DNA from 3 places in the Paenibacillus haidiansis genome. Region 1 is predicted to be linked to each of the others. Evidence: riboswitches for the same ligand, from Rfam matches in the RefSeq annotation. Region 1 holds a riboswitch; each other region holds the start of a gene.
What was found. Region 1 has a riboswitch for thiamine pyrophosphate ahead of tenA (thiaminase II). Riboswitches for the same ligand answer to the same signal wherever they lie in the genome.
Positions count from the first base shown of each region.

Region 1 (4,172 bases):
CCGTCATAGACCAAATCGACGACCACCTCCGTCGCTTCGGTCCCGGCGGCGCTTCCGCCGTCGTAACTCCCCCCGCCGGGGCTCGCGTCATGCCCTCCCTTGATCACGACCAGCTTCGGTCCCATCGCGCCGATGATCCTCGCCGCTTCCCGGCGGTCCCGCATCGAGCGGATGCTCATCCCGGCGAGCACCTCCGCCTCGGGGATATTCGGGGTAATGATCAAGGCCAAGGGAAGCAGCTCCTGCTTCAAGGCGAGCACCGCTTCCCGCCGCAGCAGCTCCGCGCCGCCTTTGGCGATCATCACCGGGTCGACGACGACCCGCTCCCAGCCGAAGCTGCGGATCTCGGCGGCGACGGCACGGATCACGCCGGCGTCAAACAGCATCCCCGTCTTCAGGGCATCGACGCCGAGATCTTCGCCCACCGCCCGGATTTGCTCCGCCGCGGCTTCCGGCGGCAGCGGATATACGCCGCCGACCCCGAACGTGTTCTGCACTGTGACGGCCGTAATGGCCGACATGCCGAACACGCCCAGCTCCTGAAACGTTTTGAGGTCGGCCTGGATGCCCGCTCCGCCGCCGCTGTCCGAGCCGGCGACCGTCAGCGCCTTGGGAATGCGGCGGCCGCTCATCGCGGAGTCCCCGTACCTGTGCCCATTCCGGCTTTGGCACCGGAGCCCGCGGCTTCCCGGACGGCGGCGTAGCCCTTCAGCGAATGCGGATGCAGCTTCGCGAGCTCATCCAGGAAGGCGGTCTGGAAGCTGCCCGGCCCGAAGGCGGCCGTCCGCTCGGCGGCGCGGGCGGCCGCCGCGCCGTAAAAGGCCAGCCCGGCCGTACCGGCCAGCAGCGTGTCCCGCTCGACCGCCGCGAACGCGCCCAGCACGCTCGTCAGCAGGCAGCCGGTGCCGGTCACCTGGGTCAACAGCGCGTCCCCGCCACTGATGATCCGGCACCGTTCGCCGTCCGCGATCGCGTCCTCGCGGCCGGTGATCGCGACGACCGTGCCCAGCTCCCGCGCGGCCCGCATCGCCAGCGGGGCGTTGCCGCCGCTCTCGCTGTCCCCGACGTCCACCCCCTTGATCTCGCGGGCTTCGCCGACGAGATTGGCGATCTCGGCCGCGTTGCCCCTCAGCAGCGAGACGTTCACCTCGCGCATGATCCGCAGCGCGGACTCCGTGCGGAACCGGGTCGCGCCCGCTCCGACCGGGTCGAGCAGCACCGGCACGCCGTGTGCGTTCGCCGACCGTCCGGCGATAATCATCGCCTCGACGAGCTCGGCGGTCAGCGTGCCGATGTTCAGCACCACCGCCCCCGCGACGGCGGCCATATCGGCGACCTCCTCCGGCGCGTATGCCATCACCGGCGACGCGCCAAGCGCATACAGGCCGTTGGCCGTGAAATTCGTGACCACCGAATTGGTCATATTGTGGACAAGCGGTCTGTTCTTTTGCACCTGTGTAAGCAGGCGGGATAATTCTTTTTCCAATAGGCTCATCAAAGTTCAACCTCTCTTCCATGATTTAGCGGTGTTCCCGTAAACGGTGACGGACTCACAAGGCCGCAGCCGCCGGTGAAACCGGCCATTCCTCCAACTTGTAGGCCATATCCCAGAATAAATACTCCAACTGGCAACTGTGCATAAAATGCTGCTTCATTCGCCCGCGTTCCGCTTCACCCGCCTCCTCAGCCCAGGCATCGAGCATGGCGCGGAATTTTGCGGTGGCGTCCCCGGCCTCGTGCCCGTAAAACAGGATCCACTCATGGAAGGGATGGGACGAATCCGGCCGCACCTCGTCAAGCAGCCTCCGGCCGATCTCCAAATATGTCCAGGGGCAAGGCAGCAGCGCCGCCATGATCTCGCCCAGCGTTCCTTCATGGGCCACCGTCAGCATGTGCCGGATATAGTGATGCGCGGACGGCGCCAAGGGATGGCCCCGCAGCAGTTCTTCATCCACTCCGGCGGCGGCGCAGAAGCAGCGGTGCGGCTGGACCTCCCGATGCAATATAAAGGCGATCTGTTCCTGAAACATCGCGATTTGCTCGCGCCGCGCGCTTTTCGAGATCGCGATCCCGTATACCCGCATGTATGCGTTCAGGTACTCGTAATCCTGTTTGACATAATGGATCAGCTGCCCGCCGCCGAGCTTTCCGGCCGCGATGCCCCGGACAAAGGGATGCTCATAAATAGCTTGAAACACATGATCCGTTTCGCGGCGAAGCTCCTCCGTAAAACTCATATCGTATCACCTCCTTTCACTTCCCGAACCGAAAATGATAGAGGACAGCCGACTCTTCTCCAAACGCAAAAAGGCCGCCCCCGGAAACGGGAGCGGCCTAACCCACGATCAATACGTACGAAACGTATCGGCAATTGTTTGGGCCGACTCCACTTTCCTACGCTAGTACGAACTAGATCAGGTTCAAAGGGTCCAAGATACGCTCTTGTCTCAGCCGCTTACGGCTCCCCTAGTGGATGTACCTATGCATTTGTCTATTACTGTACCTGGGTTTACCATATCTGTCAAACGTTTCGCAGCCTTACTTCCTTTCCACTTGCAGCAGCTGGACGTTTTTTTGCGTATACGTGTCCTTGATCTTCTCCTCGGAAATGACCTTCAGCTTGATCAAACCAGCGATTTTGACGGCATCCGGCCTGGAAAGCATGCGCCATAATTCCGGGTCGGGCAGCGCGGCAAACAGCTTGTTCTCATCGTATTCCCGGCGGTTTTGCTGGACGATCTTGACCTTATGGTCCGCGAGTTCGAGATGCTGAAGCTCGCGCTCCCGGCAGTAATCCAAAATGGTTTGACGCAGCTCCGCCAGTTCCTGCTCCAGTTCCTTCTGGCTTTGCTTCAATTGATAGTACCTCTCAACGGACCGCTGCACGATCTTGTCCATATGTATCACCCTCCTCTATATCCCATGGATATGTCGGAGCATGTTTTTTTAGGCCAACCCGGCGGCAATTAATCCCTTTCCCGGTATAAAGGCAAATGGATCGTAAACCGGGTTCCTTCCCGGTAAGCGCTCTTTAAAGCGATCGTTCCGCCCATCGCCTGCAGGGTTTGATAACAGAAGGCCAGACCGAGACCGGTGCCTCCCGTTTTGGTCGAGTAAAAGGCGGAGCCGAGCCGCCCGGCTTGCTCCTTCGTCATTCCGATCCCATTATCCTCGATGGTCAGCACGGCCTTATCCTGCTCCACCCGCAATTCCAGCGTGACGTGTCCGCCCGGCACGCCGGAACAGGCCTCGATGGCGTTTTTGATCAAATTGATGAATACCTGCTTGATTCGCTCGGGATTGGCCAAAATCGAAACGGGTTCATCGGGCATTTGCCCTTCCAGACCGACATTGTTCATGTTGGCGTAAGGGCGCATGACCTCCAGGGAGATCCGCAGCTGAAGCGACAAATCGATCGGGCCGACCGGTTCCTGCCGGTCGTTCGGCGGCTTTGAAACGGCAAGATATTCGGAGAGGATGCGCTCCGCCCGCTCCATTTCGCTTTCGCAAATGTCTATGTATCGCTGAACCTTATCCCGTTCCAGCCCGGACTCGCGGATCAGCTTCAAAAAGCCCTTCACCGCCGTAAGCGGGTTACGCACCTCGTGTACGAGGGACGCCGCCACTTGGCTGATCGTCTCCGTCTTTTCTTTCTGCCCGTAGGCGATGAACAGTTCCTTGTCCATGGCCGCTTTTTGGAATAAGGAAATCAGCAGCCAGCAACCGATTATATTTTGGACCGGAATGACAACCAGATGAAACATCGGATTCATGTCCAGAATTCGCGGGGTGAATAAGTACACGACGAGGAGGGTGATCACGGAAAAAAGCAGGCCCGCCGCTAAGATCACCGGCAGCTTCCGGACGCTCCGCCGATACAGCTTGCACAGCAGCAAGGAAACGGGAAAGAGGATGACCATCGTAAGCAGAGCTCCGCCTGTCCCGTCGCCGCCAAGATACAACCGGTACAGTACCATCAGCAAAAAAAGAATGAAACCTTGCTCCAGCCCTCCGAACAGTAAGCCGAAAAAGAGAATGACGTTGCGGGTATCGTACAAATAGCCGCTTACCGCGCTGGCGCTGAAAGTCATCGAAAGGAATAGACTGGCCATGCCGGAAATGAGCACGAACTTCCGCGAATAATTTTGCGGCTTGTCCCGGTATAAGACGTT
Region 1 is NZ_JAZHPZ010000009.1:155,613-159,784, forward strand. Features, by position in the region: gene thiD (bifunctional hydroxymethylpyrimidine kinase/phosphomethylpyrimidine kinase) at 1-632, opposite strand, end outside; gene thiM (hydroxyethylthiazole kinase) at 629-1,495, opposite strand; gene tenA (thiaminase II) at 1,551-2,237, opposite strand; TPP riboswitch at 2,375-2,478, opposite strand; gene V3851_RS17850 (hypothetical protein) at 2,539-2,898, opposite strand; gene V3851_RS17855 (HAMP domain-containing sensor histidine kinase) at 2,967-4,172, opposite strand, start outside.

Region 2 (4,172 bases), on a different contig from region 1:
ATAACCGACGGGCATTGATCCTTGACAGGTCCTTTCAGATTTTCATGCCAACGTCCGGCCAGCATCGCAATATTTTAGGTTACGGGGATCGGGACTATGCCAAATATATTAAAGAAAAACAGGTTCGCTTTCCATTCGATGTGTACACCGAAGACAAGGAAACCTATTATTTTGCGAATACCTGGATAACGATCCCGGTGCATGAAGAAGAAACGACGTTTTACTTGCCTGTGTGGGTGGATGAAGGATACTATGATGTGGAGTTTCGGACATTTGCGGAAAATGCGCCTTCCGGCGCTACGAATCAAACTCATGCGAACACGAATCTTTCTCATCATATCGCCTATGACACCGTTCCGGTCGATGTCATCGGACGGGTATACGATTTTCGGGTGACGGATATCGCCGATTACAACTGGGAGACGGTTTTCCGCACTGTGACCGGGTCGGCGGAACCTACCGGAGCGTCCTACTGGACGGGACTAAACGGCATCGACGGCAGGCCTCGGGGGAATTCGCCCTTATTTACGCTGCCGATCCGTCCCGGGAGCCATCCCTTGTACAAAAACGCCGTGCTCAAGACCGGCTACCATTTCAAGTTCGACCTGAAGACCAAAGGCAATATGTTCGGGCCGGGGGACTCGATCCGGATCACGCCGTCGTTTTATTTTGTAAGCGCCAAGGACGGTTCGCGGACAAAAGTCGATTTATACTACCAGGCGGGGAACCGCAGCTATGTCAAAATCGGCTCCTCGCGGGACGAGGTAAAGCGTTATGTCATCTTGAACGACCGGCTGCGGAACGTTCCTTTGGAGGAACTGACCGATACCGCGCTGTATAAATACGATCACGATTACACTTTCGATCAGGTGGCGGGGATCGGACGGACTCAGTTCGTCCGGACTTATGTACAAAAAATGACCCGGCAAAAAACGCCGGTGGGCAGCTTAAGCCTGATGGAGTTAAACGCGCGCATCCGTACCCTAATCGGTCCGAAGTACGATATTCCTAGCGGGGTTAACACTGCAAGGGCCAACGCTGCGGTACAAAAATGGTACGGGGAGTACAGCCTTCCCGCCGATTTGTACGCGGTGAAGGCGGGCAGCAATGTGGCCGAATACGGCCGCACGCATAACGGGTTGTCCGACAAATCGGATATATTTTTGAAGGATGGATTTATCGTCGTCAATTTCAACATTGAAACGATTCGTAACGGAAATACGGGTAGTCCTTATTTGCAGTACATTGAAGCGCCGCTCGTAAACCAGTGGGTTGACATGGAGGGATATGCCCGTCAGGTCACGGATCCGTATGGCCGGAAATTGTCCTTGATGGACGGGGATGTCGTATTTTATGAAGCGGACCGTTCCAGCCGGGACGATTTCCGACCGATGGTGACTCACTAAACGATTATCTTTTTTCTAATTTATACTTGCCTATTTGGTAAGAACTAGGTATATTTAATTCAATCGCATATGGGGATACGGGGGCTTGAGCGAATCAGGCTGAGATGGCAGCATACTCCGCTGCGGACCGTGAATCTGAACTGGATAATGCCAGCGTAGAGAATCTTTCGTCCGGAATTTGCCTGATTTTTTCATGCATGCTTCCCGTGGACCTAGTAACCGGCTGACCTTGTTCAGCCGGTTTTTTGTTGCGTCCCCAAAATAGTTGTCAAAAGGAGAGAGGCGTTATGGAGCAATCTACCAATCAACCGAAGCAAGCAAAAGGATTAAATGATCGAAGAAGAGGGCTGAAACTAAGCGATTTGCTGGTAACCGTGCTGGTATCCATCGTGCTCGGCGTAATTTATCATTTCTGGAGTTCCGTCTATAATCTGTTCTCCCCGCTCTTTCCCCAAGCGGATGAACTCGTCTACGGGATGTGGTTCATTGCCCCGACGCTCGTGTTTCTGCTGATCCGCAAACCGGGGGTCGCCCTCATTGCCGAGGTGGCGGCGGCCCATGTGGAAATTTTGTTCGGGAGCGAGTGGGGGATCCAGCTCGTGCTATACAGCGTATTGCAAGGATTGGGCGCGGAACTGGTATTCGCTTTGTTCCGTTATCGCAAATTTTCCGGTTCGGTGGCCGCTTTGGCGGGAATCGGAGCCGCGGCCGGCTCCTTGATCCCGGATATTTATTACGGCTATGTGGCCGACTACGAATCCTGGCTGCTCATCGCGAAATACGTCATGCGCGCCGTCAGCTCCGCGCTCATTGCCGGCTATTTGGCCGCCGCGCTGGCGAAAGCGGTGGAAGCGACCGGGGTTACCCATTTGCTCCGTCCCGTCGCCGCCAAAGATTATGCGGCGCTGGACGATTGACCGATGGAAAGCTCAATTTATACCGGCGAAGCCGCGGCCGCGGTTCAAAATTTGCGGCTCAAATTTCCGGGCGAGTGCGATTTTATCTTCAAGGATTTTTCTTTTTCGGTAGAACGCGGGGAAAAGCTGTTATTGCTCGGGCCGAGCGGGTGCGGCAAATCGACGCTGCTGCAGGTACTGGCCGGCGTTATCCCTGGGGTTGTCGAGGTGCCGATGAAATGCTCGGGACAAATCATCCCCCCCTCCCGGGGCATTCTGTTTCAGGATCCGGATACCCAGTTTTGCATGCCTTATGTGGATGAGGAACTGGCTTTTGTCCTGGAAAACCGGAATGTTCCGCGGGAAGAGATGCTCCCCCGGATGCGTGAGGCACTCCGGCAGGTCGGCCTCGATTTTAATGAAATCCATGTTCTGATTGACTCCTTGTCCCAAGGGATGAAGCAGCGGCTGGCTTTGGCCTCCATTTTACTGTTGGACCCGGACGTTCTGCTGCTTGACGAGCCGTCCGCCCTGCTCGATCCGGAGGGACGGCGGCAAATATGGCAAGCGGTACGGCAGATCGCCGGTCAACGGACGCTAATCATCGTGGAGCACCGGATTGAAGAGCTGCTGGAATTGGGATTGGTCGACAGAGTTGCCCTGATCGGTCCGTCCGGACAACTGTTGGGCCAAGGAGCGCCCGCGGAGCTGTTTTCCCGTTGTCGCAAGGAGATTGAAGCTTACGGGATCTGGCATCCCGGGGTGTGGGAGGGACGGAATCGCCCGGAAATGACGGGAAGACGGACGGACGCCGCTCCGCTGATCGAACTGTCCGAATTTCAGGGCTTCCGACAAGGAAAGGAAGTGATCCGCGCGGAGCGGGCCGCGTTGTTTCCCGGGGATTTCGTCGCGGTCACCGGCCCGAACGGGGCGGGCAAAAGCTCGCTGCTGCTGAGCCTGATCGGGCTGCTGCCGTCCAAAGGGGAGTACACCTTGTGCGGACAAAGGATATCCGGAAGCGGCTCCCGAAAACGACGGGTGAGATTCGCGGCGGACCGCATCGGCTTCGTCTTTCAAAACCCCGAATTTCAGTTTGTGGAAAACGAGGTGATCAAAGAGATCGCTTTTTCTATGATCGAAGCCGGCGTACCGGCGGATGAGGCCTGCCGGCGGGCGGAAAAGGCGCTATACGAGTTTGGATTGGCTGGACTGGGGCAACGCCATCCCTATCAATTATCGCTTGGACAAAAGCGCAGGCTAAGCGTTGCGGGGGCGGCGGTAATGGATAAGCCCGTGCTGCTGCTTGACGAGCCGACATTCGGGCAGGATGCGGTAAACACCTTTGCGATTCTCCGCTTCTGCCAGGAACTGAGGCGCAAAGGAATCGCGATCATCATGGTGACGCATGAAGAGAAGATCGCCGAGACGGCGGCGACCCGTAGATGGGAAGTCCGCAATGGGGTATTGACCGATTACGGGACCGGTGAATACCATGCCGAACCATTAACCGGAGCGGTGATTCCCGAGGGCCGGCAAGAGGATGCGGAGCGGGTGACGGTATGAACTCCGTGTTAGCGCCTTCCGCCCGGACCTGGATGCACCGCGCCAATCCGGTGTGCAAACTGGTTTATGTCGTCCTGCTCTTTTTCGTCGGCTTATTTACGCACCGGATCGATTTTATGTTTTATCAGGCGGCGCTATTCACGCTGCTGTTGTTTTGGCTAAGCGGATACGCTTTATGGAAGGTGCTGTTGATCGTACTGTCTTTCGGACTGCTGTTTGTCTCTTCCTCGTCCACGATGATCCTGTTCGGCAAAGGGGATACGACCTGGTGGGAATGGGGCCTGATTTCGATTTCGGAAGAAAGCTT
Region 2 is NZ_JAZHPZ010000011.1:43,862-48,033, forward strand. Features, by position in the region: gene V3851_RS18990 (DUF5704 domain-containing protein) at 1-1,406, shown strand, start outside; TPP riboswitch at 1,474-1,585, shown strand; gene V3851_RS18995 (ECF transporter S component) at 1,694-2,323, shown strand; gene V3851_RS19000 (ABC transporter ATP-binding protein) at 2,327-3,865, shown strand; gene V3851_RS19005 (energy-coupling factor transporter transmembrane component T family protein) at 3,862-4,172, shown strand, end outside.
Region 2: it holds a riboswitch for thiamine pyrophosphate, as region 1 does, so the genes downstream of both, V3851_RS18995 (ECF transporter S component) here and tenA (thiaminase II) in region 1, are expected to answer to the same signal.

Region 3 (4,172 bases), on a different contig from region 1:
TCGGCGATAACCGCGCCCATGACGCTGTACGTGGCGGCGATTTTCACGCCGGAGAGAATGGACGGCAAGGCGTGCGGCACCTCCAGCTTGCGGAAGATTTGCCCCTTGGACGCCCCGGCCATCCGCATGTAATCGAACATGACGCGGTCCGTGCGGGCAAGCCCGTCCATTGCCGCCACCGCCACCGGGAAGAAGCAGACCAGCGTAATGACGATGATCTTGGGCAGAATGCCGAACCCGAACCAGATCATCAGCAGGGGAGCCAGCGCGATCGTAGGCACGTTTTGGCTGAGAATGAGCAAAGGATAGAGCGATGATTTCAGAAACGGCACATAATGCAGGGAGAAAGCGACCGCAAGGCCTACCGCCGTGCCGATGGCAAAGCCGAGCAGGATAAGCCGGAGCGTAGCCAGCGTATGCTCCCACAGGCCGGCGGCGCCGGCCGCCGCTTCCTTCGCGATATCGGCAGGGCTCGGAAGGATCCATTTGTCGATGTCGAACAGCAGGGTTGCCGCCTGCCAGATAATCAGAAACAAGATGACCGCCACGAGGGGCGGCCATATGCTGTTCCATAGGCGGGTCAGCTTCATGGACGGTATTTCTCGGTCAGCTTGTCCATGCTGACACCTTTCGGATTATAGGAGATTTTGATCTGCGAGATGATTCCGGTGCTGCCGAATTCCATCACCGCTTCATTCATTTCCTTGACGATCGCGAGCAGTTCTTCCAGGTCGCCTTCCATCGTCGTTTCCAGCGGGTTCACCTGATATTTGACCCCGGAAGCCTGGATCACTTCGATCGCCCGGTCGACATAAGGAATCACGTCCTCGCCGTTCGGGGTTTTCGGTATAATTTGAATGCTAAGAAGTGCGTTTGGCATCGTCATTCATCCTTTCGATAGATATCTACTTAACGAATCATTCGGGCAAAAATTCATTCGTAAACGCGCTGTCGGTATCCAGCGGCTTCTCGATCAAGTTCCGCTCGTACATCCAGTCGGAGTAATTCTGCCATACTTCGCGTTTCTGCTCGCCCCAGCGGGCGGCATCGTCGCGGTATTTCGGGCTGAGCCATTTCTGGCTGGCCACGACGAGGTCCTTGTCGAGATCGGGGACCGCCTTAAGCAGGATGTCCGCCGCTTCCTCCGGATGGTCGATCGCATATTCATACCCTTTGGAGGTTGCCCGCATGAAGGCTTTCACCAGCTCGGGATCGCTTGCGGCCGTTTTCTCGTTCGTGACGATCACCGGCGTATAATAGTCCAGTTTCTCCGAATAATCTTTGACATATTGCATGTCCAGCGGCTCGCCGCGCAGCTCGGCCTCGATGCCCGTCCAGGCGTAGAAGATCCAGGCGAAGTCGATGTCCCGCTTCACCGCCGTGAAATAATCGGCCTCGCCCATGTTGACGAACTTCACTTTATCGACATCGGCGCCGGCACCATCCATAATCGACTTCAGGATCGCTTCCTCCACAGGCGAGCCCCAGCCGCCGTAAGCTTTGCCTTCATAATCTTTGGGCGTCTTAATTCCGCGGTCCACAGGGGCGGCAAAGCCGGAGGTGTTATGCTGGATGACGGCCGCGATCGAGACGAGCGGGACGCCCTGGGTCCGGCCCTGGGTCACGCCTTCCTGATAGCTCACGCCGAAGGGGACTTCTCCGGAGGCGACCATGGCGTCGGCACCGCCGGAACCCGGCAGCATAATCTCCACGTTGAGGCCCTCCGCCTCGTAAAACCCTTGATCCTTGGCCACGTAAAGGCCGGTGTGATTCGTGTTGGGGCTCCAGTCGAGCACAACTTTCACATCGCGCAATGGCGCGGATTGCCCGCTGCCGGAAGACGAAGTATCGCCCGTTTCCGGCTTGGCGCCGCCGTTTTGACCGCAGGCGGCGAGGGCGGCCAGCAGCAGGACGGCGAGAAGCGCGGTCAGCGCTCGTTTGGCTTGCTTTTTCACAGAAATTCTCTCCTTAATGCGGCGCGGGTGCGCCTGACAATTTCCGCAGTTGTCCGTTCTTGGTGCTCCTGAAAATTCTGAAGTTTTTTGCGAGCGCCCCAGGGCATCCGGAAACAAAAAAAGCGCCCCGGATCGGGGCGCGTAGGTTCATGGCGAATAAAAAAAGTCCATGTCAAGCATTCTACCTACGCTGGCATTACCCAGATCAGGTTAAAGGGTCAGTATCTTGAGGGACACAATCTCAGCCGGCCGATTCCAGCTCCCCTGAACTATAAACTGCGGATTACAATTGCCATTATAGCCCCGAGCCCGAAATCTGTCCAGCCAAACGAGGGCGGGTTTGCGTTTTATTTTCCGGAAGAGTATAATATATACAGTTAATGATTGGAAGAAGGAATATTCACGTATTGAAAAGAGGGTCATTATTACATTGAAACTTTTTTCAATATGTGATTTTTTTTTGCAAAAATGGAGCATGTTAATCTTAAGACAGGAGGTAATCATGAACTACCGCAAAAAGACGATTGAAGAAATTCCCGAGGAGAACACACCGATTTGGTCCTGCGTCAACGAGGTTTGCAACGGATGGATGAGGGATAACTTTTCGTTCGATTACAATCCGGTATGTCCGCTGTGTTCCTCTGAAATGGTTAAGGGGATGAAGATGCTTCCGCAGCTTATCAACAACAACCCGATGAAGGCGGATCAATAACTTGCAGGCGCCGGATCGCCCTGCGGATGAATATGAAAACGAAGCCGAAGCTGCTCCTTTTGGGGCGGCTTTTTCGCATTGAAAGAGCCATTGCCGACAGTCAACGGAACGGTGAATAGATTAAATTTTAATTATCATGGCAAAAAGGATTGCATCACTTTATAAAATCTACTATCTTGGAATTATTATGAACAACTTAGAATTTGCCGCCGACAGGCATTCCCATAGGCCAAGGCCTTTCAAGACGGGCTCCCATATTCTTGATATCCCGTCCAACCGCAATCAGAGGAGATTCGCCCTCCTGCTTGCGATAATCATCACCGTGGTTTCGCTGGCAGCCCTTCCCTTCGGAACGAAAATCCTTCCATCCTTCGGGCCTTTTTTGCCGATTTTTATCTCATGGTTCATTTTCGCCGATCTGTTGACCGCTTTTATCCTGTTTAATCAATATCGCGCTTCCGGGGTCCCGTCCCTGCTGGTCATGTCCTGCACTTATTTGTTTACGGGACTGATCACGGCGCTGCATATTTTAACCTTTCCGGGCGTGTTTTCGGAACAAGGGATGCTTGGCGCGAATCAACAGACCTCGGCCTGGCTTTGGGTATTTTGGCACAGCGGTTATCCTGCGGGAATAATATTCTATTTGATTGCAGCCGCCCGTTTTCCGCAGGCCCTGGTATCCAAGAGCAAAATATCCGCTTTGGCGGCGGTGGGATTGTCTTCGACTTTTCTGCTCGTCTTCTGCCTGTTCAAGCTGGCTACGGCGGAGCATAAGCTCCTTCCCGAAATGATCGATCTGAATGATTACCGGAACGCGGTCACTTGGGGTACCGGCCTCGCGGTGGCCGTCATAAATATGACGGCGCTGCTGATGATGGCGGTCCGTTTTCGGGGGAGAGACGTCCTGCATTTGTGGATTTCGATCGCGCTGGTCGCGCTGATGTTCGATATCGTGCTGACCTTGTTTGCGGGAGCGCGCTACAGCCTGGGCTGGTATTTGGCCAGGATCAATTCGGTCATTGCGGCTTCCGTCATGCTTTGCTCCGTCGTTAATGAAGTAAGCCGGCTATTTATCAAACTGGCCGATCAGCATCAGCAGCTGCTGGATTCGGGGAATAAGCTGCGGATCGCCAACGAGGAGCTTCTGCGTTTGTCGAGTCTGGACGGGCTGACGGAAATCCCGAACCGCAGGCGATTCGATGAAATCATCGGCTGGGAATTAGTCGTGCCGGAGGCAAGACGGACGCCGCTGTCGCTATTAATCCTGGATGTGGATTGCTTTAAAGCCTACAACGATCACTACGGACATTTGGGCGGGGATCATGTGCTGAAGACGGTGGCCAAAACGATTGTGGAGGAAATCAGGCCATACTTCGGGTTCGCCGCCAGATACGGGGGAGAGGAATTCGCCGTACTGCTGTCCGGGCTTGACGCCCGGGGTACATACGAGGTAGCGGAAAAAATCAGATCGGCCGTGGAAAATCTTGAGATCGCCCATGCCGGTT
Region 3 is NZ_JAZHPZ010000004.1:250,569-254,740, reverse strand. Features, by position in the region: gene V3851_RS10795 (ABC transporter permease) at 1-590, opposite strand, end outside; gene V3851_RS10790 (MTH1187 family thiamine-binding protein) at 587-880, opposite strand; gene V3851_RS10785 (ABC transporter substrate-binding protein) at 918-1,955, opposite strand; TPP riboswitch at 2,121-2,231, opposite strand; gene V3851_RS10780 (cold-shock protein) at 2,458-2,667, shown strand; gene V3851_RS10775 (sensor domain-containing diguanylate cyclase) at 2,855-4,172, shown strand, end outside.
Region 3: it holds a riboswitch for thiamine pyrophosphate, as region 1 does, so the genes downstream of both, V3851_RS10785 (ABC transporter substrate-binding protein) here and tenA (thiaminase II) in region 1, are expected to answer to the same signal.